One region of the Terrabacter sp. 01T434 genome, then DNA from elsewhere that is predicted to be linked to it. Evidence: predicted binding sites of a transcription regulator. Region 1 holds the regulator's gene; each other region holds the start of a gene.
What was found. Region 1 encodes LexA, which represses DNA repair genes until DNA is damaged. Its sites were predicted from a motif close to TCGAACANNTGTTCGA; they were not measured.

Region 1 (5,199 bases):
GCCTGACCAGCCACGGCGATGCTCGCCGCCAGCCGACCCAGCCCGGTAATGACGACGGCGTACCGGTCTGCGGCGGCCGATGATGCGGCACCCGACCATCGTGGGGCGGCTGCTCGACGCCAGAGCACCAGCTCGGCCAGCACCACCACCCGTCGCCGACGGTCCTCGAGGCCCCTGCTGACGGCAACGAGGGACTGCGGACGGCTCGCGCGGATGTCGCGCACCGACAGCGTCAGCGACCCACCGGCAACGGTCACCGGAGGCCGCCGAACGATCCTTCGACGCTCTGCCGCGCTGCACGCTCGACCGCGTCGTAGGTGTCGGCTGCCGCTGCCAGGGATCGCCCCAGCTCCTTCAGCTCCCAGCGCGTCCCGGCCAACCGAGCCGTCCACGCCGCGGCGACGTCACGCAACGCTGAGCCGGTCCGGCTGCCCGGAAGGGCCGCGGCCACCGGCGTCAGCTCGTCCGCGATCCCGAGTCGTTGAACCCGCACCAGGACCTCGTCGATCGTGCTGACGTCGTCGCGCAGTGCGGCCGTGTCCACCTCGTAGCGCATGCCCTGCTCCTCTCCCCAGGACGGCAACGCTAGGCCGCACGCGGCGCGGCGCTCGTGCGTCATCCACAGGCCCCGGGACGACAGCAGAACGCCGCACCCCTGGTCTGGGGTGCGGCGTCCGTGGCGGGAACGACGGGGTCGAAGCGCCGCTACCGCCAGCCGCTGAAGGTGGAGCCAACGCGGCGGATCAGGTGGGATGGTCGAAGCGCAAGCACGGACGCGGCATACGCGATCGACCAGAGCCCGGATGGGCTGGCCGAGGTCAACGTCCCGGGATGACGAGCTGCTGACCGGCATGGAGCGCCGTGGAGCTGAGTCCGTTGGCGACTTGGAGCTCGACCACCGCGTCCGCCGTCGACACCCCGGGCAGCTCACGGGCGGCGACACCCGACAGCGTCTGGCCCGACTGGACCGTGACGGTGCGCGGCTCGCCGGTGGCCGACGCGAGCTGGCCGGCCAGACCCACCCCGAGAACGGCGACGACCGTCGCGACGAACAGGGTCACGACGAGCCGACCGAACCGCGTCAGGCGCACGGGTGGCCGCGTGAGGCGCGCCGCGCGGGCGGCCCGGGTGGCGTCCCGGCCGGTGGGCACCAGGACGAGACGGGGCCGACCGGTCGGCAGCGACCGCGCAGGCTCCTCGGTGTGCGGCGAACGAACGGCCTCGAGGACGATGGCGCTCATGGTGACCTCCCCTTGCTTCGGATCTGGCGAACACATGTTCGATAGAACGTCTGTACGAGTTCTAGCACGTATGTTCGATGAAGTCGAGACACGCCTCGAACAGGTGTTTGGCAACTGTGTTCGAACCTCGTAGTCTCTGCTCACACCAGAAACCTCACCAGCCACCACTGACACTGGCCCCGCGCCGAGCGTCACACCGCGGTCTGACGAGCTGACGAAAGGGACACCATGGGCGTCACCGAGCTTCCCGATCGCGAGACCGGCGACGGCCTCACCGTCCGCCAGCGACGGGTGCTCGAGGTCATCCGCAACTCCGTCGACCGCCGCGGCTACCCCCCGAGCATGCGCGAGATCGGCGACGCGGTCGGCCTGGCCAGCCCCTCCAGCGTCTCCCACCAGCTCAACGCCCTCGTCGCCAAGGGCTACCTGCGGCGTGACCCCAACCGGCCGCGCGCGCTCGAGGTCGTCTCCCCCGACGCCAAGGCCGAGGAGCTGGGCTACCGCGGGGGCGACGCGACGCCGCAGCGTGCGCGGGGCGACCAGTACGACACCGACACCGACTCGGGCGACGCCCGCCCGGAGGCCTCCTACGTCCCCGTGCTCGGGCAGATCGCAGCCGGCGTGCCGATCACGGCCGAGGAGGTCGTGGAGGACGTCTTCCCGCTCCCCAAGCAGCTCGTCGGCGAGGGCGACCTCTTCCTGCTCAAGGTCAACGGTGACTCGATGGTCGACGCCGCCATCTGCCACGGGGACTGGGTCGTCGTGCGCCAGCAGCAGCACGCCGACAACGGTGACGTCGTGGCGGCCATGCTCGACAACGAGGCGACGGTCAAGACGTTCAAGCGCAAGGACGGCCACGTGTGGCTGATGCCGCACAACCCCGACTTCTCCCCCATCGACGGCGACCACGCCACGATCCTCGGCAAGGTCACGGCCGTCCTGCGTCGCATCTGAGCCCGCGGTCCGATGACACCGTCACGCACTCGGGACGTTGTCCTCACCTACCGGTACCTGCGCGGGGCGATGATCGCCCTGCTGCTCATGCTGCTGCTCTCGGTCGGCTACCAGTGGTGGTGGGAGACGGACCACTCGTGCTGGCTCGGGTCGATCAGCGCCTACTACTACACGCCCGCGCGCTCGGTCTTCGTCGGCTCGTTGTGCGCCCTCGGCGTCAGCCTCATCGCCTACAAGGGTCACTCCCCCGAGGAGGACGTGCTCCTGAACTTCTCGGGCCTCATGGCCTTCGTCGTGGCCATGGTGCCGACCGTGCCCGACGCACGGTGCGGACCGAACGCCTACACCCAGACCCCGGTGGAGATCGCTGCCGCCGTGCGCAACAACATCTGGTCGCTCGTCGTCGTGGCGGTCAGCGCCGCGGTCGTCGCCGCCTGGCTGAAGCGCGGCGCCACGACCCGCGATCCCAGTGAGCTCCCCACCGCGCGCTCGGTCGTCATCACCGTCGTCTGCGGTGCGGTCCTGCTCGGCGAGCTCACGCTCTTCCTTCTGCTGCGCGACCGGTTCATCGCGTTGAGCCACGGCATCGCCGCAGGCACCATGGTGGCGGGAGTCATCGCTGTCATGGTGCTCAGCGCGCTGCGCGCGGAGGAGCGCCACCAGTCCGTCGCCTCCCACCAGGGTGCCACCTACAAGCGGATCTACATCGCGATCGCGGTCGCCCTGGCCGTCGCCCTCGCGGTGACGGTGCTGACGGCCCTGACCTGGAGTGGACTCGACCACCTCGTCCTCATCTCCGAGGCCATCATCATCGTGCTCTTCTGCACCTACTGGGGTGTGCAGACCAAGGAGCTGTGGGACCTGCGCGACGGCACAGAAGCGCGACCGGTGAGGTCCGTGGCCGAGTAGCCTTCTGGTCGTGGGCGATTCGCCGCCATCCGATGCCGACGATGCTCAGGCGTTCGGAAGCTCAGAAGGTCAGGGAGCAGCGGAGGTCCTCCAGGGTCGGGCCGAGCGGGGCGTGCAGCCGCAGCGTCGCCTGCGCGTCGCCCCGCGTGGCCGAGCGCGTGACGATCGCGACCGGCACGCCGCGCTGGTGCGCGCGACGCACGAAGCGGTACCCGCTCATCACGGACAGCGACGACCCGAGCACGAGCACCGCGCCGGCGCCCTCGACCATCGAGAAGCACTGCTCGACAAGGGCCTTGGGCACCGACTCACCGAAGAAGACGACGTCGGGCTTGACGGTGTCGTTGCCGCAGACCAGGCAGCGCGGCGCGTGGAACGAGTCGACGAGCGCGTCGGCGAGCACGATGTCACCGTCGGGCCGCACCTGCTCCCCCCACTGCGAACCCACCGTGCGTGCAGCCTCGGCGAAGCGCTCCATGAAGCCGGGGTTCGCCTCGGTCATCCTCTGGTGCAGGCCGATTCGCGAGGTGTACTCACCGCAGGTGAGGCAGACGGCACGGTCGAGGGAGCCGTGCAGCTCGATGACGTCGGTCGCTCCGGACGCCTGGTGCAGGCCATCGACGTTCTGCGTGATGATCGGCCCGACGTACCCGGCCGCCTGCAGGTCGGTGACGACGCGGTGGCCCTCGTTGGGCTCGGCCGCGTTGAAGCGCTGCCAGCCGATGTAGCTGCGGGCCCAGTAGCGTCGTCGCGCCTCGGGCGATCCCGCGAACTCGCCGTACGTCATCGGCTCGACGCGGCGGGTCCCGTCCGGTCCCCGGTAGTCGGGGATGCCGGACTCCGTCGAGAGGCCGGCACCGCTGAGCACGACCACCCCACCACCACTGACCAGGTCCACGAGGTCGTCGAACGTGCCGAGGTCGTGCGTCTCGAGCGGCAACGTGCGCGAGGTCGAGAGCCGCGTCGTCGCCGCGGTGAGCGTCGGTTGCGGAGGTATGCCGTTCAGCTGATGCACCCGGTCAGCCTACGTCGGCTGCCGCCGCCTCCCGGTCCCATGTCGAGGGTGTGACGGCACGTCGGCGAAGCTCCGCCTTGCGCACCTTGGCCGTGGGAGTTCGCGGCAGCTCGTCGACGAGCTCGACGTAGCGCGGACGCGCGAAGCGCGGCAGGACGGAGTCGACGCGCTGGACGAGCTCATCGCAGTCGAGGCTCACGCCCGGGGCGGGGACGACGGCCAGCATCACCTCGTCCTCGGTGCCGGCAGGGACCGACGGCACGGCGTAGGCGGCCACCTCGGCGACGCCCTCGAGTGCCGCGACCGCGCTCTCGACCTCGAAGGACGAGATGTTCTCGCCGCGGCGACGGATGCAGTCCTTGGTCCGGTCGACGAAGCTCACCCAGCCCTCGGCGTCCATGACCCCGGAGTCTCCGGTGTGGAACCAGAAGCTGCGCCACGCCGCGACCGTCGCCTCGGGCAGCCCGTGGTAGCCGGCCATGAAGCCGAACGGCACCCGCGGGCGGACCATGATCTCCCCGACGGTTCCTCGCGGTACCGGCAAGTCGGTGTCCGAGTCGCGCACCTCCACCTCGAACCAGCGGTCGAGGACGAGACCGGCCGTGCCGGGCCGCGACTGCCCCAAGCGGCCGTAGAGCGGGATGTTGACCTCCGTCATGCCGTATGCCGTCACGACCTCGGGCACGCCGAAACGCTCCCGCCAGGCGGCTTCGTGCGCGGGAGGGTTCGGCACGGGGCACACGACGCGGAGGCCGAGCTCCCGGTCGTCGGCGCGGGGCGGCTGGGCGATGACGAACTCGGACATCGAGCCGAGGAGGTTGGACACCGTGCAGCGGTGCTCGCGCACGTCCCGCGTCCAGGAGCTCGCGCTGAACCGGGGGCGCAGGACCGCGCTGGCCCCGGCCAGGATCGTCGCCCCGAGCTGCATGAGGAGCCCGTTGGCGTGGAAGAGCGGCATCGTGACGTAGTAGCGGTCCTCGCCCGTCAGGCCCAGCCCCTCGATGCTGCCCACACCGAAGAGGACGCAGTGGGCGTGCGGCATGACGACGCCCTTCGACGGGCCGGTGGTGCCCGAGGTGT
Region 2 (5,199 bases), on a different contig from region 1:
GAGGACGACCTCGAGCGCGAGGCGGTCGGCCTCTTCGCGGGCAACCACCAGGTGGTCATCGCCCGGCGGCACTACGTCGACGACGCCACGGACGACTCGCAGCTCGCCGGTTCGGGCACGCTGACACCCGAGGAGCACTGCAAATACATGGAGTTCACGATCCGGGCCATGCACGACCTCTACCGCGACAACGAGTGCGCACGGTACGTGTCGGTCTTCCAGAACTGGCTGGAGCCGGCCGGTGCGTCGTTCAACCACCTGCACAAGCAGGTCGTCGCGATCGACGAGCTCGGGGCCCAGAAGGAGCGGGAGGTCGAGCGCCTCCGCGCCGAGCCCGACCTGTTCGCCCGCTGGGGCGCGGAGTATGCCGCCACGCAGGGCCTCGTCGTCGCCCGCACCGAGCACGCGGTGGCATTCGCCGGCGTCGGGCACCGCTACCCGGCGCTCGTCGTGCACGTCACTGACGGTGAGGGGTGCCCGTGGGAGCTGACCGAGGACCAGGTGCGCGGCTTCTCCGACCTCGTCCACGCCTGCCACGCAGCGACCGGGGTGCACATCCCCTCGAACGAGGAGTGGCACCACCGGCCGCCGTCCGTCGATGTCCCGATGCCGTTGCGGGCCGTGCTCAAGTGGCGCATCTCGACCCTGGCCGGCTTCGAGGGTGGGACGCAGATCTACGTCAACACGATCGACCCGTGGGCGGTCCACGACCGGGCCGTCGCGCAGCTGCGTGAGCTCGCGGCGGACGGACTCATCTCGGACCGCGTCGAGATCGTCTGATCGGCCCGGTCACGCCCCACGGGAACTCAGATCTGGCTGCCGTGACCCTCGATCCGGCCGACGTTGCCGTCCGCGCCGATGGGGCCGGTGCCGCTGTCGGCACTGTCGGAGCCTCGACCCGTCACCTGCTGGAGGCGGTCGATGTGCTCTGAGGCCTGGGCCTTGGTGAGGTCGCCCGGCAGGGTTTCCCCGGCCTCGCGGGCCAGGGTCTCGAGGTAGCTGCGCTGCGCGCCGGTCATCGCCTCGTCGCCGGTCACCCAGTCCTCGGGGTCCTTGACCGCGGAGTCTCCGCCGGGTCCCGCACTCGCGGGGTTGGTGGCACCGATGACGTCGTCGCTCGAAGGTGTGTTCGATTCGCTCATGTCCCGCTCGTACCCACTTCACGCCCGATGAGCACGGGCGAGCCACCGCTGGACGAAACGCCCGAGGCCCGGACTGGGTCGGTCGCCGGTCGTCGGTCAGAAGGGCGGTGGGTCCGGATCGTCGGCACCGACGGGGCGGGGCTCGCGCAGGCCGGCACGCCAGTCCTTCGGTCTGGTGACATAGCGGCGACCGGCCGTCGTGGTCCACTCGAGTCCGTCGTCGTCGACAGGCTCGGACCGCCAGATGCCGGCGGTCTTGAGGTTGTGGTGGAAGCGCTCCTTGGCGTGCAGGTTGCCAATGGCCGTCGGCCCCGACGGCCAAGGAGTCTCATGGTCGAGGTCGCAGCGACGGGCGAGCACTTCACAGCCGGGACCCCGGCACACCCCGTCGACGGCGCGCACGTGCTCGACCATCTCGCGTGTGGGTCGATAGGAGGCACTCGGAGCGCTCAGGGCGCGGCCGGTCCGGATGTCGACCGGCAGCGTGCGCCACACGGAGCCGGCACGCGTCATGATCTCGCGGGCGTGCCGTGCGGTCACCCAGCCGTGTCCGGGCAGCTCACAGGCCGCGTCGCTCGTGCCGACGGCCACCTCGAACGGGACGACCAGCCACGCCATGGCGGGTGCGCCGGCGCCGGCCGCAGCCGTGGCGGCGTCGAGGGGTCCGTGGAGCAGCGCATGGGCTGCGAGGTCGGATCGGAGCTGGTCCAGGGAGCGGGGGTCACCGGCGCTGCGCCGCTCACGAGCCGCGGCGTCAAGACGGTCGAGGACGGCCGCGATGACATCACCGGAACCCACCAGGGTCAACGAACCCATCCCGTCCCCGGTCTGGCGTCCGAAGACCCCGCGTCGGCTCCGCGCATGGTCACGCCGCTCATCCGAGCCCCGCTGGTCGACGGACGCGATCGCCCGGCGCAGGCGCGTGACGAACGTGCGTTGGGGCACCGGCTGACCGTCACGGCTGGGTGCCAGGACCGCGGCCTCGACCGTCGCGACATCGGCGTCGGGAAGCTGCGCCGTCTCCGAGACCACCTGGAGGGCGCGATGCAACGACAGCTCTCCGTCACGCATCGCCTGACGGATGACTCGATGCCGGCGCGGCGCCGTGGCGAGGTCGAGACGCCTTGCCACCTCGCCAGCGCCGACCCCGGTCGCAAGGGCGATCTCGTCCGCCACGATGCGGTCGGTCGAGACGTGGACCGACGCGGCCGCGACCTGTTGGGTCTCGACGGAGTGGAGGGCGGCGTACGCGTCGATGAGGTCCGCCTCGACCTTCGCCTTCTCGACCTCGAGCGCCTCGATCTCACGCAGGAGGTGGTCGCCCTCGATCGTGAGGTCAATCTGGAGATGGGCCTTGGTGTAGCCGTCGTCCAGCGGTGGGGCCGCGACGCGCGGTGAGCTGACAAACGGCGTCACACCGGCCCCCTCACCCCTCGGACGAACACCACCCCAGTCCTTCAATTAGAACATATGAACGAGTGGAAGGATAGGGCTCATCCACGTCTATGGACAGCCGGGTTCGCTTGCGGGACAAGGCGCCTCAGCGCGCGAAGGCCATGGACTCCGTGACGTCGCTGCGGAGCATGTCGCGCCGGTCGAGCAAGTAGTTCTGGCGCATCAGCCAGGGTGCGGCGTCCCCCTGCTGGGGCAGATCGTCCTCGGCGCGCCGGACATAGCCCGACGCGAGCGGCAGCAGTGGCTGGCCCGCCATTCCCTCCGGAGCGTGCGGCGTGGCCACCCGCCACGCGTTCTGCTCCATGTGGCCCAGCAGCCGGCACACGTAGCGGCTCGCGAGGTCGGCGCGCAGCGTCCACGAGGCGTTGACGTAGCCGACGCACACCGCGAGGTTCGGCACTCCGGCGAACATGAGCCCGCGATACACCGTGAGGTCACCGGTCGCCCGGGCCTGCCCGTCGACCGTGATGGCGATGCCGCCGGCGAGCCTGATCCGGAGCCCGGTTGCCGTCACGACGATGTCGGCATCGAGCTCGCGCCCCGAGTGGAGGCGTATGCCGTATGGCTCGAACGTCTCGATCGTGCCGGTGACGACGTGGGCCCGTCCACTGCGCACGGCCTCGAAGAGGTCACCGTCGGGGACGACGCAGAGGCGCTGGTCCCAGGGGTCGTAGGTGGGGGTGAAGTGGTCGGCGACGAGGTCCGTCGAGCCCAGCGACTTCGCGGCACCCTTGGACAGCAAGGACTTCATGACCGCGGGGCGACGGCGGCTCAGCTCGTAGACGCCCATCGTGCCGAGGACGTTCTTGTAGCGCGCCGCGGTGCCGGCAGCTCGCGCGGGCAGGACCTTCTGCATGACGTCGCGGACCCGGTCCTGGCGCGGCAGCGACGCGATCCACGTCGGCGTGCGCTGGAGCATCGTCACGTCGGCACCGGCCTCGGCGAGCGAGGGCACGAGGGTCACGGCCGTGGCTCCCGATCCGATGACGACGACCTTGCGACCCGTGACGTCGAGGTCGTCGGGCCAGAACTGCGGGTGCACGACCTGTCCCTGGAAGGACTCGAGGCCGGGCAGCTGCGGGTCGTGCGGCCGCTCGTAGTCGTAGTAGCCGCTGCAGAGGTAGAGGAACCCGCACGTCAGCTGCTGACGCGCGCCGTCGCGCTCGACCGTGACCGTCCAGCGCGCCTCCTCGCTCGACCAGGACGCTGCGACGACCTGGTGGCCCAGACGGATCCGATCGGCGATGCCGTGCTTCTCCGCGGTCCGGCGCAGGTAGTCGAGGATCTTCGGCCCGTCGGCGATCGCGTCGGGGTCGGTCCACGGCTCGAACGGGAAGCCGAGCGTCATCATGTCGGAGTCGGATCGGACGCCGGGGTAGCGGAAGAGGTCCCAGGTGCCGCCCAGGGAGTCCCGCGCCTCGAGGATCGCCCAGGTGCGCGAGGGGCTCATGGTCGACAGACGGTAGCCCGCGCCGATGCCGGAGAGGCCGGCTCCGACGACGAGGACGTCCAGGTGCTCGAGATCGCTCACCTCGCCATTCTCACCCACGCGTCCCGGACTGTGACGCTGGCCGCCTGACCGGCTACCGGACGGTAACCAGCGGCTACCCTCGGGCGGGTGACGACGGCATACCCCCACCTGCTCGAACCGCTCGACCTCGGCTTCACGACGCTGCGCAACCGCGTCGTCATGGGCTCGATGCACACGGGCCTCGAGGACCGCGCGAAGGACTTCGACCGGCTCGCGGCCTACTACGCCGAGCGCGCGAGGGGCGGCGTCGGGCTCATCGTCACGGGCGGCTTCGCCCCCAACCTGGCCGGCGCCCTCTACCCCGGCGGCTCGGTCCTCGTGTCCGAGCGCCAGACGCGCCGCCACCGGGTCATCACGAACGCCGTGCACCGCGAGGGCGGCAAGATCGCCCTCCAGATCCTGCACGCGGGCCGCTACGCCTACCACCCGCTCGCCGTCTCGGCGTCGGCCGTGAAGTCCCCGATCTCGCGCTTCACCCCGCGGGCACTCAGCGCGCGCGGCGTCCGGAGCACGGTCACGGCATACGCCCGCTGTGCGCGCCTGGCGCGCGAGGCCGGCTACGACGGCGTCGAGATCATGGGCTCCGAGGGCTACCTCATCAACCAGTTCCTCGCGCCGCGCACCAACCAGCGCACCGACGAGTGGGGCGGCTCGCCCGAGAACCGTCGCCGTCTGGCCGTCGAGGTCGTCCGCGCCGTGCGCGCTGCCGCGGGTCCCGATTTCGTCGTCGTCTACCGCCTGTCGATGCTCGACCTCGTGCCCGACGGACAGTCCTGGGAGGAGGTCGTCGCCCTGGCCCACGAGGTCGAGGCAGCGGGCGCGACGATCATCAACACCGGAATCGGCTGGCACGAGGCCCGCGTCCCGACGATCGTCACCTCGGTGCCGCGCGGCGCGTTCACGCGCGTCACCGCGAAGCTGCGCCCCGAGGTGGGCATCCCGGTCGTCACGAGCAACCGCATCTCGATGCCCGACCTCGCCGAGCAGGTCATCGCCGACGGCAGCGCCGACCTCGTCTCGATGGCGCGCCCCTTCCTCGCCGACCCCGGCTGGGTCGCCAAGACCGCGACC
Region 3 (5,199 bases), on a different contig from region 1:
GAAGTGGTGGCGCAGGACGGCGGCCGTCGCGAAGCCGCTCTCGCGGGCGATGCGCTCGACGTCGAGGTCGGTGGACTCGAGCAGGTGGCGCGCACGGAGCACGCGCTGACTCGTCAGCCACTTGTGCGGAGTCGTGCCGACCTCGGCTGTGAACCGCCGGGCGAAGGTGCGTTCGGACATGGCGGCCCGCTTGGCGAGCGAGGGGATCGAGTGCTCCTCGTCGAGTCGCTCCGAGACCCACTCCATGACGTCCTGGAGCCCTTCGCACGGTTCGGACGGGACGGGCGTCTCGACGAACTGGCGCTGGCCCCCGGAGCGGTGCGGGGGGACGACCATCCGGCGCGCGATGCGGGTCGCGACCTCTGAGCCGAGCTCGGTGCGCACGAGGTGCAGACACGCGTCGATGCCGGCGGCGGTGCCAGCGCTCGTCAGGACCGGGCCGTCCTCCACATAGAGGACGTCGAGGTCCACGCGGGCTCCCGGGTTCTCCTCGGCCAGCCGAGCGGCATACCTCCAGTGGGTGGCGCACTCGCGGCCGTCGAGCAGGCCCGCGGCCGCGAGCTGGAAGGCGCCGGAGCAGACCGAGAGCACGCGGCCACCGCGTGCCGCGTTGTCCCGGAGGATGTCGAGGACCTGAGGGTCGTAGGGGCCGTCGACGGGGCCCCCGGGGATGGCGACGAGGTCGGCGCCGCGGGCGGCCTCGAGCGGGAACGGCGCGACGACGCCCATGCCGCTCGTGGTGCGCAGCACCTCGCCGGGACGGGGCGAGCAGACCCGGAAGTCGAAGGCCGGGACGCCGTCGTCGGTGCGGTCGATGCCGAAGACCTCACACAGGACGCCGACCTCGAACGTCGCGACGGGCTCCTGGACGATGACGGCGATGGTGCGCAACATCTGCCCAGCATGGCACCGGTGGCAGGATCTTGTCGAACACCGACTGTTCTGCCACTCGTGGCGGGATCATGGTGAGCGCAGACTTTTTGCCATGGACACCATCTTCTTCTTCATCATGATCGTCGCCATCATCGCCGCCCTCGAGCCGCACCACCGTCGGACGTTCTCCCTCCCACGGGCCCCGTTCGGCGCGGACGCCGCGCTCGACCGGGACATCGAGCGCGTGCGCCACGACGTGCCCGTCGCATACGACACGCCGGTCGCCCACTGAGCCTCGGACCGACCCGTGCGACGAGCGTCCGAATCCCTCGACTGCCCGGACCCGTCCGCGCTCGCCGACGTCTACGGCGACTGACCGACCTCGCTCAGAACGGCGGCGGGTCGTCCGGTGGTGTCGAGTCCGGTGGTGTCGAGTCCGGCACCTCGTCGGGCCGATCTTCTGGTGAGGGGCCCGGTGAGGCGCCCCGGATCGGCGACCCCGAGCCCCGGTCGCGCAGCGGCTCACTCAGCGGCTCACGCCAGTCCTTCGGATAGGTGATGTACTCCCGGCCGGCGAGCGAGGTCCATGAGATCCCATCATCGGCCGCGCGGCGGACGCGCCAGACTCGAGCGGTCTTGCCGTTGTGGCAGCCGCGACTCAGGGAGTCGAGGTTGGAGACGTGGGTGCGGCCGGCCGGCCACGGTAGGAGGTGGTCGACGTCGCACCGGTCGGCCGGCACCTGGCACCCGGGGCCGCGACACACACCGTCGACCGCCTTGACGTGCTCGACCATCTCGGGAGTCGGGGTGTAGCAGTCGGTCGAGAGCTCGAGGGCGCGGCCGGTGTCGACGTCGGCCGCGAGACGCTGCCAGACCGAGCCGGGGGCGGTGATGATCCGGCGGGCGTGCGCTGCCGTGACCCAGCCGTGGCCGGTCAGCTCGCACGGGGCGTCGGACAGACCGGCAGCCACCTCGAACGGAACGACGATGCGCACCGCCGCAGGCGGGGCGTCCGACAGGCCGGACCAGCTCGGGCCGCCAGCGCTGAACCCCTCCCCCGGGCCGGCGTCCGCTTCGGTACAGTCCGCACCGCCGTCCGAGCAAGACGCACCTGCGGGCCGAGCCCCACCGGTGCGCGGGCCGCCTCCAGGGCCGCCTCCAGGGCCGCCTCCGCGACACGACCCGCACCGGTCGCCCTCGGGGCCCGGAACGAGCCCGAAGAGGACGAGGTCGCAGAGCAGGTCGCTGCGCAGCTGGTCGAGCGTGCGGGGGTCGCCGGCCGCACGCGCGGCCCGTGCCATCGCGTCCACGCGGTCCAGCACCCCGACGACGCGCTCGGCGGGCGCCACGACGGTGAACGTGCCCATGCCGTCATCGACCAGTCGACCGAAGACCGTGCGCCTGGCCGTGGCAGCCTGTCGGCGCTCCTCGTGCCCACGCGGGTCGGCGGCTCGCACGCACCGCCGCAACCGGTCGCCGAAGAGGCGGTGCGAGGGGATCGAGCCGTCGCGAGCGGGCGCGAGGACGGTCGCCTCGAGTTCGGGGACGGCGTCATCGGCGAGCGTCCTCGTCTCCGCGACGATGCGCAGTGCCCGCTGGAGGCTGACCGAGCCGGCGCGCAACCGCTCGCGCAGCACCCGGTGCCGTCGGGGCGCCGTCGCCAGCTCCAACCTGCGCGCGACCTCTGACGCGCCAACACCGGTCGCGCACGCGATCTCCTGCGTCACGACCTGGTCGGCCGTGATGGGCACCGGCGAGGTCGAAACCAGCTGGGAGAGGTGCTGCTCCTCGACGGAGTGCAGCGCCGCATAGGCATCGACGATCCGGCCCTCGAGGCGGGCCTTGTGCACCTCGAGGCGCTCGATCTGCGACAGCACCGCCTCAGCCTCGTCGAGGAGCGAGAGTGCCGGACATGGCTTGGGACCCGGCCCCGACGCCGACTTCGCCTGTCTCAGCAGCCAGACGACACGCGGGTTGAGGCCGTCGCCGGCCGCACTGGAAGCCGAGCGCCCGGAGTCGAGGAATGGCACGAACTCACTCCTCCCACCCGGGTCGCCGACTCCTCAAGTAGAACACATGTTCGACTGGCTCACAAGAGTTGTCCACACCCGTCTCTCACCTCGACACCCTTGCCGCAGAACGGGATTCGGGGTGGTCAGCTCTTCGGGACGGGCTTCGCTCGCGACTTGCGACGCGTCAGGAGCACGCCCGCGATGCACAGCGCGCCGCCGACGAAGGTCAGGGGCGGCGGCACCTCGGAGAGCAGCGCCCAGGCGATGAGCGTGGCGATGAAGGGCACGAGGAAGGTCGTCAGGGTCAGCTTGCCCGCATCGTTCCGCGCCAGCACATAGGCCCACGTCGAGAAGGCGATGGCCGTCGGGAAGACGCCGAGATAGGCGATCCACCACAAGGTGCTCGCGTCGCTGTCGCGCACGACGGTCACGAGCTCGCCGCTCCACGGCAGGCACACGACCGCACCGATGATGCAGGCGATCCAGGTGACCTCGGGGCCGGGCAACCGCCCGAGGAGCGGCTTCTGCGCGAGCACGCCCACGGCATACGTGATCGCGGCGAGCACGGCCAGCCACACGCCCACCATGTCGCCGGAGTCACCGGAGGAGAACCCTCGCGCGATGACGACGACGCCCGCGAAGCCCACGGCCATGCCAATGAGGAGCCAGCGGCTCATCTTCTCGCCGAGGAAGACGGTGGCGAGCAGCGCCACGATGATCGGACCGATCTGCACGATGAGTGCCGAGGTGCCTGCGTCGATGCGGCGCTCGGCCTCGTTGAGGGCGAGGTTGTAGACGCCGAACCAGCCCACGCCGCAGAGCAGGAACAGTGGCCAGTCACGGCGGGCCGGCCAGGTGCGCGGCCGACGGAAGACGAGGACACCGAGCGCGACGGATGCGACGAGGAGCCGACCCAGCGACAACGCGCCGGGCGGCACGTCGCGGCCGAGGTGCCGGATCGCGACGAAGGCCGACGCCCAGAGCAGCAGCGTCACGGCCACGGCGCCGAGCACCAGCACGCTCGAGCGCCGATTGCTGGGCGGGGCCATTGATGCGGTGCGAGAGTCCACGGTCACCCCGTGACCATAGGCGTCGGCACTGACAGCCCGCCGCTCGGTTTCCGGTCAGATGTCCCCGACATCCCGCCACCTCGGGCGCGCTTGCTCTACGTCTCATGCATAAGTTAGCGTTTGCTTTATGGCAATGACTGGTTATGTCTGGATGAAGGGTGCCTGTCCCCTGCTCGGGAGCATGCCCGTGCGCTGAGCCGCAGGCCACGCCGCCTCAGCCGCTCCCGAGCGCCCCCGCCCCCGTCAGCACCCACCCACCCCGAAAGGCACGACCATGTCCCGCGGCGCCCAGCGCATCTCCGTCGACCTCGCCGAAACCGCCCGCCGACTCGCCCGCCAGCGCGCCCTCTGGCAGCGCCTCGTCGACTTCGACCCCATCACCCGCTACTACGCGCGCCTCCTCGCCGACCACGACCACGAGGCCTGGCTGCTCACCTGGCTGCCCGGTCAGGGCACACCGTGGCACGACCACGGCGGCAGCGCCGGCTCGTTCGTCGTGCTCCAAGGCGTCCTCACCGAGGAGGTCGCCGGCTACCGCACGGCCGTCGACCTCGACAACGTCCGGCGCGCGACCGGCCCGGGAGTGCTCCTCAGCCCGGGTGACCAGCGGACGTTCGGCTCCCGCCACCTGCACCGGGTCACGAACGCCGGCTCCGATCCGGCTGTCAGTCTGCACGTCTATGGCCCCAGACTGACTTCCATGACGAACTACCGCGCCGTCGACGGTGTGCTGGAGGTCGAGGAGCAGGCCGAGGTCGGGGTCGACTGGTGACGCCCGCGCCCGACCGACCCGCCCGGCCCCGCACCATCGACGAGGTGCTCGCCGACGCGCGCAGCCGACTCCATCGCCTGACGCCCGCGGAGGCCGACGCGGCGAGGGCCAAGGGCGCCTTCCTCGTCGACATCCGTCCCGCCGCTCAGCGCGCCGCCGAGGGCGAGCTGCCCTCCGCGACGCCGATCGAGCGCAACGTCCTCGAGTGGCGCCTCGATCCCGCGAGCGACGCGTCACTGCCGATCGCGAGCCACGACCTCGAGGTCGTCGTGCTCTGTCAGGAGGGCTACACCTCGAGCCTCGCTGCCGCCGCCCTCCAGGAGCTCGGCATCCACCGCGCCACCGACGTCATCGGGGGGTATGCCGCGTGGCGCGCCTGGCAGGCGTCCGCGGAGCAGGCCTCCACGGACGAAGGTCCGTAGCGGCCCACTACCGCGTCGAATCAGTGGCCCGGGCCGGTCACCATCTTGGC
Region 4 (5,199 bases), on a different contig from region 1:
CGACCGGCCCGGCCACGGCGCCGCGCATCGGCGTCCTCGCCGTCCAGGGCGACGTCCGCGAGCACCTGGCGGCACTCACCGCGCTCGGCGCCGAGGCCGTGCTGGTCCGGCGTCCGGCCGAGGTCGAGGGGATCGACGGTCTCGTGATCCCCGGGGGCGAGTCGACCGTGATGGACAAGCTCGTCCGGGCCTTCGACCTGCGGGAGCCCCTGCTGCGCCGGATCGCCGAGGGGATGCCTGTCTACGGCTCGTGTGCCGGCATGATCATGCTCGCCGACCGCATCGCCGATGCCCGGCCCGACCAGCAGACCCTCGGTGGCCTCGACATCACCGTGCGCCGCAACGCGTTCGGCCGCCAGGTCGACTCGTTCGAGCAGGACCTCGACTACGCCTGGAGCGACCCGTCCGACACCGGCACCGTCCATGCCGTCTTCATCCGCGCCCCCTGGGTGGAGGAGGCGGGACCAGCCGTCGACGTGCTCGCCCGCGTGAGCGAGGGCGCGGCCGCCGGTAAGATCGTCGCGGTCCGGCAGGGCAACCTGATGGCCACCTCCTTCCACCCGGAGGTGGGCGCAGACCGCCGGATCCACGCCGAGTTCGTCTCGATCGTCAGAGAGCACCGACTCCAGCAGTCGGGTGCACGCCAGTCACCGGAACGCGAGGACACTGCATGAGCGGCCACTCCAAATGGGCCACCACGAAGCACCAGAAGGCGGCCAAGGACGCCAAGCGCGGCAAGCTCTTCGCCAAGCTCATCAAGAACATCGAGGTCGCGGCCCGTCAGGGCGGGGCTGACCCCGCCGGCAACCCGACGCTCTACGACGCCATCCAGAAGGCGAAGAAGACCTCGGTGCCCAACGACAACATCGACCGCGCCGTCAAGCGCGCGTCGGGTGCCGAGGCCGGCGCGGCCGACTGGCAGACGATCATGTACGAGGGCTACGCCCCCAACGGTGTCGCCGTCCTCATCGAGTGCCTCACCGACAACCGCAACCGCGCCGCCGCCGAGGTGCGCACGGCGCTGACCCGCAACGGCGGCCAGCTCGCCGACCCGGGCTCGGTGTCCTACGTCTTCAACCGCAAGGGCGTCGTGACCGTCCTCAAGGACGCCGGCTCGGAGGACGACATCCTCGAGGTCGTGCTCGAGGCGGGCGCCGAGGAGGTCAACGACAACGGCGACACGTGGGAGATCATCTCCGAGGCCACCGACTTCGTCGCGGTCCGCAAGGCGATCCAGGACGCCGGCATCGACTACGAGTCGGCCGAGGCGTCGTTCGTGCCGAACCTGCAGGTCCCGCTCGACCTCGACGGGGCGAAGAAGATGATCCGGGTCATCGAGGCCCTCGAGGACAGCGACGACGTGCAGAACGTCTTCGCCAACGGCGACATCCCCGACGACGTCCTCGCCCAGCTCGACGACGACGAGGACTGAGCCCACATCAGCCGGCGCCAGCCGCAGCACGGGAGGCACGCCGGGACCGGCGTGCCTCCCGTGCTTTCGGGGGAGGGCGGTTAGCGTTGTCCCGAACACCTGTTCGGATCATCCGCCCCGCCCACAGACCTGGAGGTATGCCGTGCGCGTCCTCGCGGTCGACCCCGGGCTCACGCGGTGCGGTGTGGGCGTCGTCGACGGCGTGCCGGGCCGCAAGCTCGCCCTCGTCGACGTGGGCGTCATCCGCACCCCGTCGGGCGACCCCACGCCGCGACGTCTCGTCGCGGTGGAGGACGAGATGCGGCAGTGGTTCGCCCGGCACCGTCCCGAGGCCGTGGCCATCGAGCGCGTCTTCGCCGACACCAATGTCTCCACCGTCATGGGCACCGCCCAGGTGACGGGGATCGTCATGATCATCGCCGAGCGACTCGGCCTTCCGGTCACGCTGCACACGCCGACCGAGGTCAAGGCCGCTGTCAGCGGCAGCGGCCGGGCGGACAAGGCGCAGGTCACCACGATGGTGACCCGCCTCCTCGGTCTCGACACCCCGCCGAAGCCGGCCGACGCGGCCGACGCCCTCGCCCTCGCCATCTGCCACGTGTGGCGCGGCGGCACGCAGAACCGGCTCGAGGAGGCCCGGCTCGAGGTGCTCGCGCGCACCGGCAAGCGGGGGAGCGGCATCCCCCGCCGGGTCCCGCCGGGCGCCGCGCCTCCCGTGCAGCGGCTGCGGGCCGCGTCGACCCAGACCTCCAGGGCCGCCCGGCCCACCTCGCCCGACCGCACCCCACCACCGCACTCTGGAGCCCAGCCCCGATGATCGCCTCGCTCTCCGGCACCGTCCTCAAGGTCGGCCTCGACTCCGTCGTCGTCGGCGTCGGCGGCGTCGGCATGCTCGTGCACACGACGCCTGCGACCGCCACGTCCGTCCGACTGGGTCAGCCCACCGAGCTCGCCACGAGCCTCGTCGTGCGCGAGGACTCCCTGACGCTCTACGGCTTCGCCACCGACGACGAGAAGCACGTCTTCGAGACGGTCCAGACCGTGTCTGGCGTCGGTCCGCGTCTCGCCCTGGCCGTGCTCGCCGTGCACTCGCCGGATGCCGTCCGCGTGGCTCTCGGCACCGGTGACCTCGTCGCGCTGACCAAGGTGCCGGGCATCGGCAAGAAAGGCGCGGAGCGGATGGTCCTCGAGCTCAAGGACAAGCTCGGCGCGCTGCCCGGATCGGCCGGCCAGTCCGAGCCCGTCCACCTCGACGGCGGCGAGGCCTGGCGCGAACAGGTCCGTGAGGCCCTCGTCGGTCTCGGCTGGACCGCGCGGCAGGCCGACGACGCCCTCGACAAGGTCGCACCGTTGGCCGCCGAGGGTGCCGGCGTCTCGGCGCTGCTGCGCGCCGCCCTGCAGGAGCTGGGCCGATGAGCGTCGACCGCTCGGACGGCACGTGGGAGCTCGACACCGGCGCTGAGCCCGGGGTCTGGGACGACGGGTCGTTCGACGCGACCGCGCGCATCGTCGACGCCGTCGGCGACACCGACGAGCGCCAGGTCGAGGCGGCGCTGCGCCCCAAGCGCCTCGACGACTTCCCCGGGCAGACTCGGGTCCGCGACCAGCTGGGGCTCGTCCTCAAGGCCGCGAAGCGACGCGGCACCCCACCCGACCACGTCCTGCTCTCCGGGCCACCCGGGCTCGGCAAGACCACCCTCGCGATGATCGTCGCAGGCGAGCTCGAACAGCCCATCCGCATCACCTCGGGGCCGGCGATCCAGCACGCGGGCGACCTCGCGTCGGTGCTCTCCTCGCTCGCCGAGGGGGAGGTCCTCTTCCTCGACGAGATCCACCGGATGTCGCGCTCGGCAGAGGAGATGCTCTACCTCGCCATGGAGGACTTCCGTGTCGACGTCATCATCGGCAAGGGGCCGGGCGCCACGGCGATCCCACTCGAGCTCCCGCCGTTCACCGTGGTCGGCGCCACGACACGCGCCGGGCTCCTACCTGCACCGCTGCGCGACCGGTTCGGCTTCACCGGGCACCTGGACTACTACGCCGCCGCCGACCTCGTGACCATCCTGCACCGCTCGGCCCGTCTGCTCGGGCTCGACGCGGACGAGGACGGCATCCGCGAGATCGCGCTGCGCTCCCGTGGCACGCCACGCATCGCCAACCGCCTGCTGCGGCGCGTCCGCGACTGGGCGCAGGTGCACGGCGAGGATCGCGTCACGCATTCGGCGGCGCGCCAGGCGCTGGAGCTGTTCGACGTCGACGAGCGCGGCCTCGACCGCCTCGACCGCGCAGTCCTCGAGGCCCTCTGTCGGCGCTTCAACGGCGGCCCGGTCGGGCTCTCGACCCTGGCCGTCGCCGTGGGCGAAGAGCCCGACACCGTCGAGACGGTCGCCGAGCCCTACCTGGTCCGGGAGGGCTTCATGGTGCGGACCCCCCGCGGACGAGCCGCGTCGAGCCTTGCGTGGGAGCACCTCGGCCTCACCCCGCCCCGGGACTCGCAGGCGCTCTGGACCGCCACGCTGCCGATCGACGAGGCCGGAGGCGCGCGTTTCGAGGGCTGATCTCGCGCAATGACGGGACCCCTCCGAATGCGACCAAAACGTGACACTCGACGTCGCCGCACCGGCCCGATCCGGTCTGACAAACTGCACCGGCGCACGTAGACTCCTGCGGGCACCATCGCCGCTGCCGCGGCACCATCCGGTGCCCCCGGTCGTTGACGCGACATCCGACCCGACGCACGGGTCGTGACGCGCGCGTGCAACGCCGGACGATGACACGAAGGACTGAGCTGACATGAACAACAACGGGAGCTTCTCGTTGCTGATTTTCGCCCTGCCCCTGCTGCTGCTGGGCTGGTTGTTCTTCACCCAGAACAAGCGGATGAAGCAGATGCGCAACTTCAGCTCGTCCCTCGACCTCGGCGACCGGATCGTCACCTCCTCGGGCATCTACGGCGTCGTCACGCATCTCGACGACAGCACCGCGTGGCTCGAGATCGCCGAGGGCACCACCATCCGCGTGGACCGGCGCGCCATCGCGATGAAGCAGTCCGACACGGCGGCCACCGACGGCACTCCGGAGGCATCGGCCACCAACGCCCCGCCGGCCACGCCGGCCGACGACGCACCGGGTACGACCCCGGGCTCCCAGCAGAACGGTCAGTGAGGCTTTCGTGGCACGCAGCTCCACCAAGAAGTCGGCGAGACGGAGCCTCCTGGCGCTCGTCGTCGTCATCCTCGCCCTCGGCGGCCTCGCAGTCGGCCTGACGAAGTGGGGCGGCGGGTCCATGACCCCCCGCCTCGGCCTCGACCTCGAGGGCGGCACGGAGCTCGTGCTCCAGCCCCAGCTCACCGGCACCGAGACGATCAGCGAGGGCCAGGTCAACCGGGCCGTCGACATCATCCGCCAGCGCATCGACGCCAACGGGGTCTCCGAGGCCGAGATCACCACCCAGGGCGGCAAGAGCATCGTCGTCTCCATCCCCGGGCAGCCGACGGCCGAGCAGCTCGACGCGCTCAAGAAGCCGTCGCAGCTGCGCTTCCGGGCCGTCTACGTCCAGGCCCTCGACAGCAACGCCACCCAGGTCAAGCCGGGCGGCACGCCGAGCGGCACGGCGACGCCCACCGGCACCCCGTCGGGCACGGCGACCGGCGCAGCGACCGGGACGCCCAAGGCGAGCGGCACCGCGACCCCCTCGAGCCCCTCGGCGTCCCCGACCGCGCAGAACGGCGTCGTCCCCGACGCGCTGCGTGCGGCCACGACGCCGG

Region 2: AC1DIW_RS08300 (HNH endonuclease signature motif containing protein) is a predicted target of LexA. The motif match lies at 2,605-2,620, and genes of this name have one in related genera.
Region 3: AC1DIW_RS05750 (HNH endonuclease signature motif containing protein) is a predicted target of LexA. The motif match lies at 2,942-2,957, and genes of this name have one in related genera.
Region 4: ruvC (crossover junction endodeoxyribonuclease RuvC) is a predicted target of LexA. The motif match lies at 1,524-1,539, and genes of this name have one in related genera.

The regions. Positions count from the first base shown of each region.
Region 1 covers NZ_JBFTPP010000006.1:10,928-16,126, forward strand. The annotation lists gene AC1DIW_RS13885 (alpha/beta hydrolase) at 1-257, opposite strand, end outside; gene AC1DIW_RS13890 (hypothetical protein) at 254-556, opposite strand; gene AC1DIW_RS13895 (LysM peptidoglycan-binding domain-containing protein) at 819-1,241, opposite strand; gene lexA (transcriptional repressor LexA) at 1,470-2,195, shown strand; gene AC1DIW_RS13905 (hypothetical protein) at 2,208-3,104, shown strand; gene AC1DIW_RS13910 (Sir2 family NAD-dependent protein deacetylase) at 3,166-4,119, opposite strand; gene AC1DIW_RS13915 (AMP-binding protein) at 4,124-5,199, opposite strand, start outside.
Region 2 covers NZ_JBFTPP010000003.1:185,295-190,493, forward strand. The annotation lists gene AC1DIW_RS08290 (DUF4921 family protein) at 1-780, shown strand, start outside; gene AC1DIW_RS08295 (DUF3072 domain-containing protein) at 807-1,142, opposite strand; gene AC1DIW_RS08300 (HNH endonuclease signature motif containing protein) at 1,239-2,558, opposite strand; gene AC1DIW_RS08305 (flavin-containing monooxygenase) at 2,683-4,128, opposite strand; gene AC1DIW_RS08310 (oxidoreductase) at 4,216-5,199, shown strand, end outside.
Region 3 covers NZ_JBFTPP010000002.1:111,644-116,842, forward strand. The annotation lists gene AC1DIW_RS05740 (GlxA family transcriptional regulator) at 1-894, opposite strand, end outside; gene AC1DIW_RS05745 (hypothetical protein) at 986-1,165, shown strand; gene AC1DIW_RS05750 (HNH endonuclease signature motif containing protein) at 1,260-2,903, opposite strand; gene AC1DIW_RS05755 (DMT family transporter) at 3,029-3,961, opposite strand; gene AC1DIW_RS05760 (cysteine dioxygenase) at 4,230-4,727, shown strand; gene AC1DIW_RS05765 (rhodanese-like domain-containing protein) at 4,724-5,149, shown strand; gene gad (glutamate decarboxylase) at 5,170-5,199, opposite strand, start outside.
Region 4 covers NZ_JBFTPP010000004.1:338,237-343,435, forward strand. The annotation lists gene pdxT (pyridoxal 5'-phosphate synthase glutaminase subunit PdxT) at 1-674, shown strand, start outside; gene AC1DIW_RS11165 (YebC/PmpR family DNA-binding transcriptional regulator) at 671-1,432, shown strand; gene ruvC (crossover junction endodeoxyribonuclease RuvC) at 1,575-2,249, shown strand; gene ruvA (Holliday junction branch migration protein RuvA) at 2,246-2,848, shown strand; gene ruvB (Holliday junction branch migration DNA helicase RuvB) at 2,845-3,990, shown strand; gene yajC (preprotein translocase subunit YajC) at 4,226-4,597, shown strand; gene secD (protein translocase subunit SecD) at 4,605-5,199, shown strand, end outside.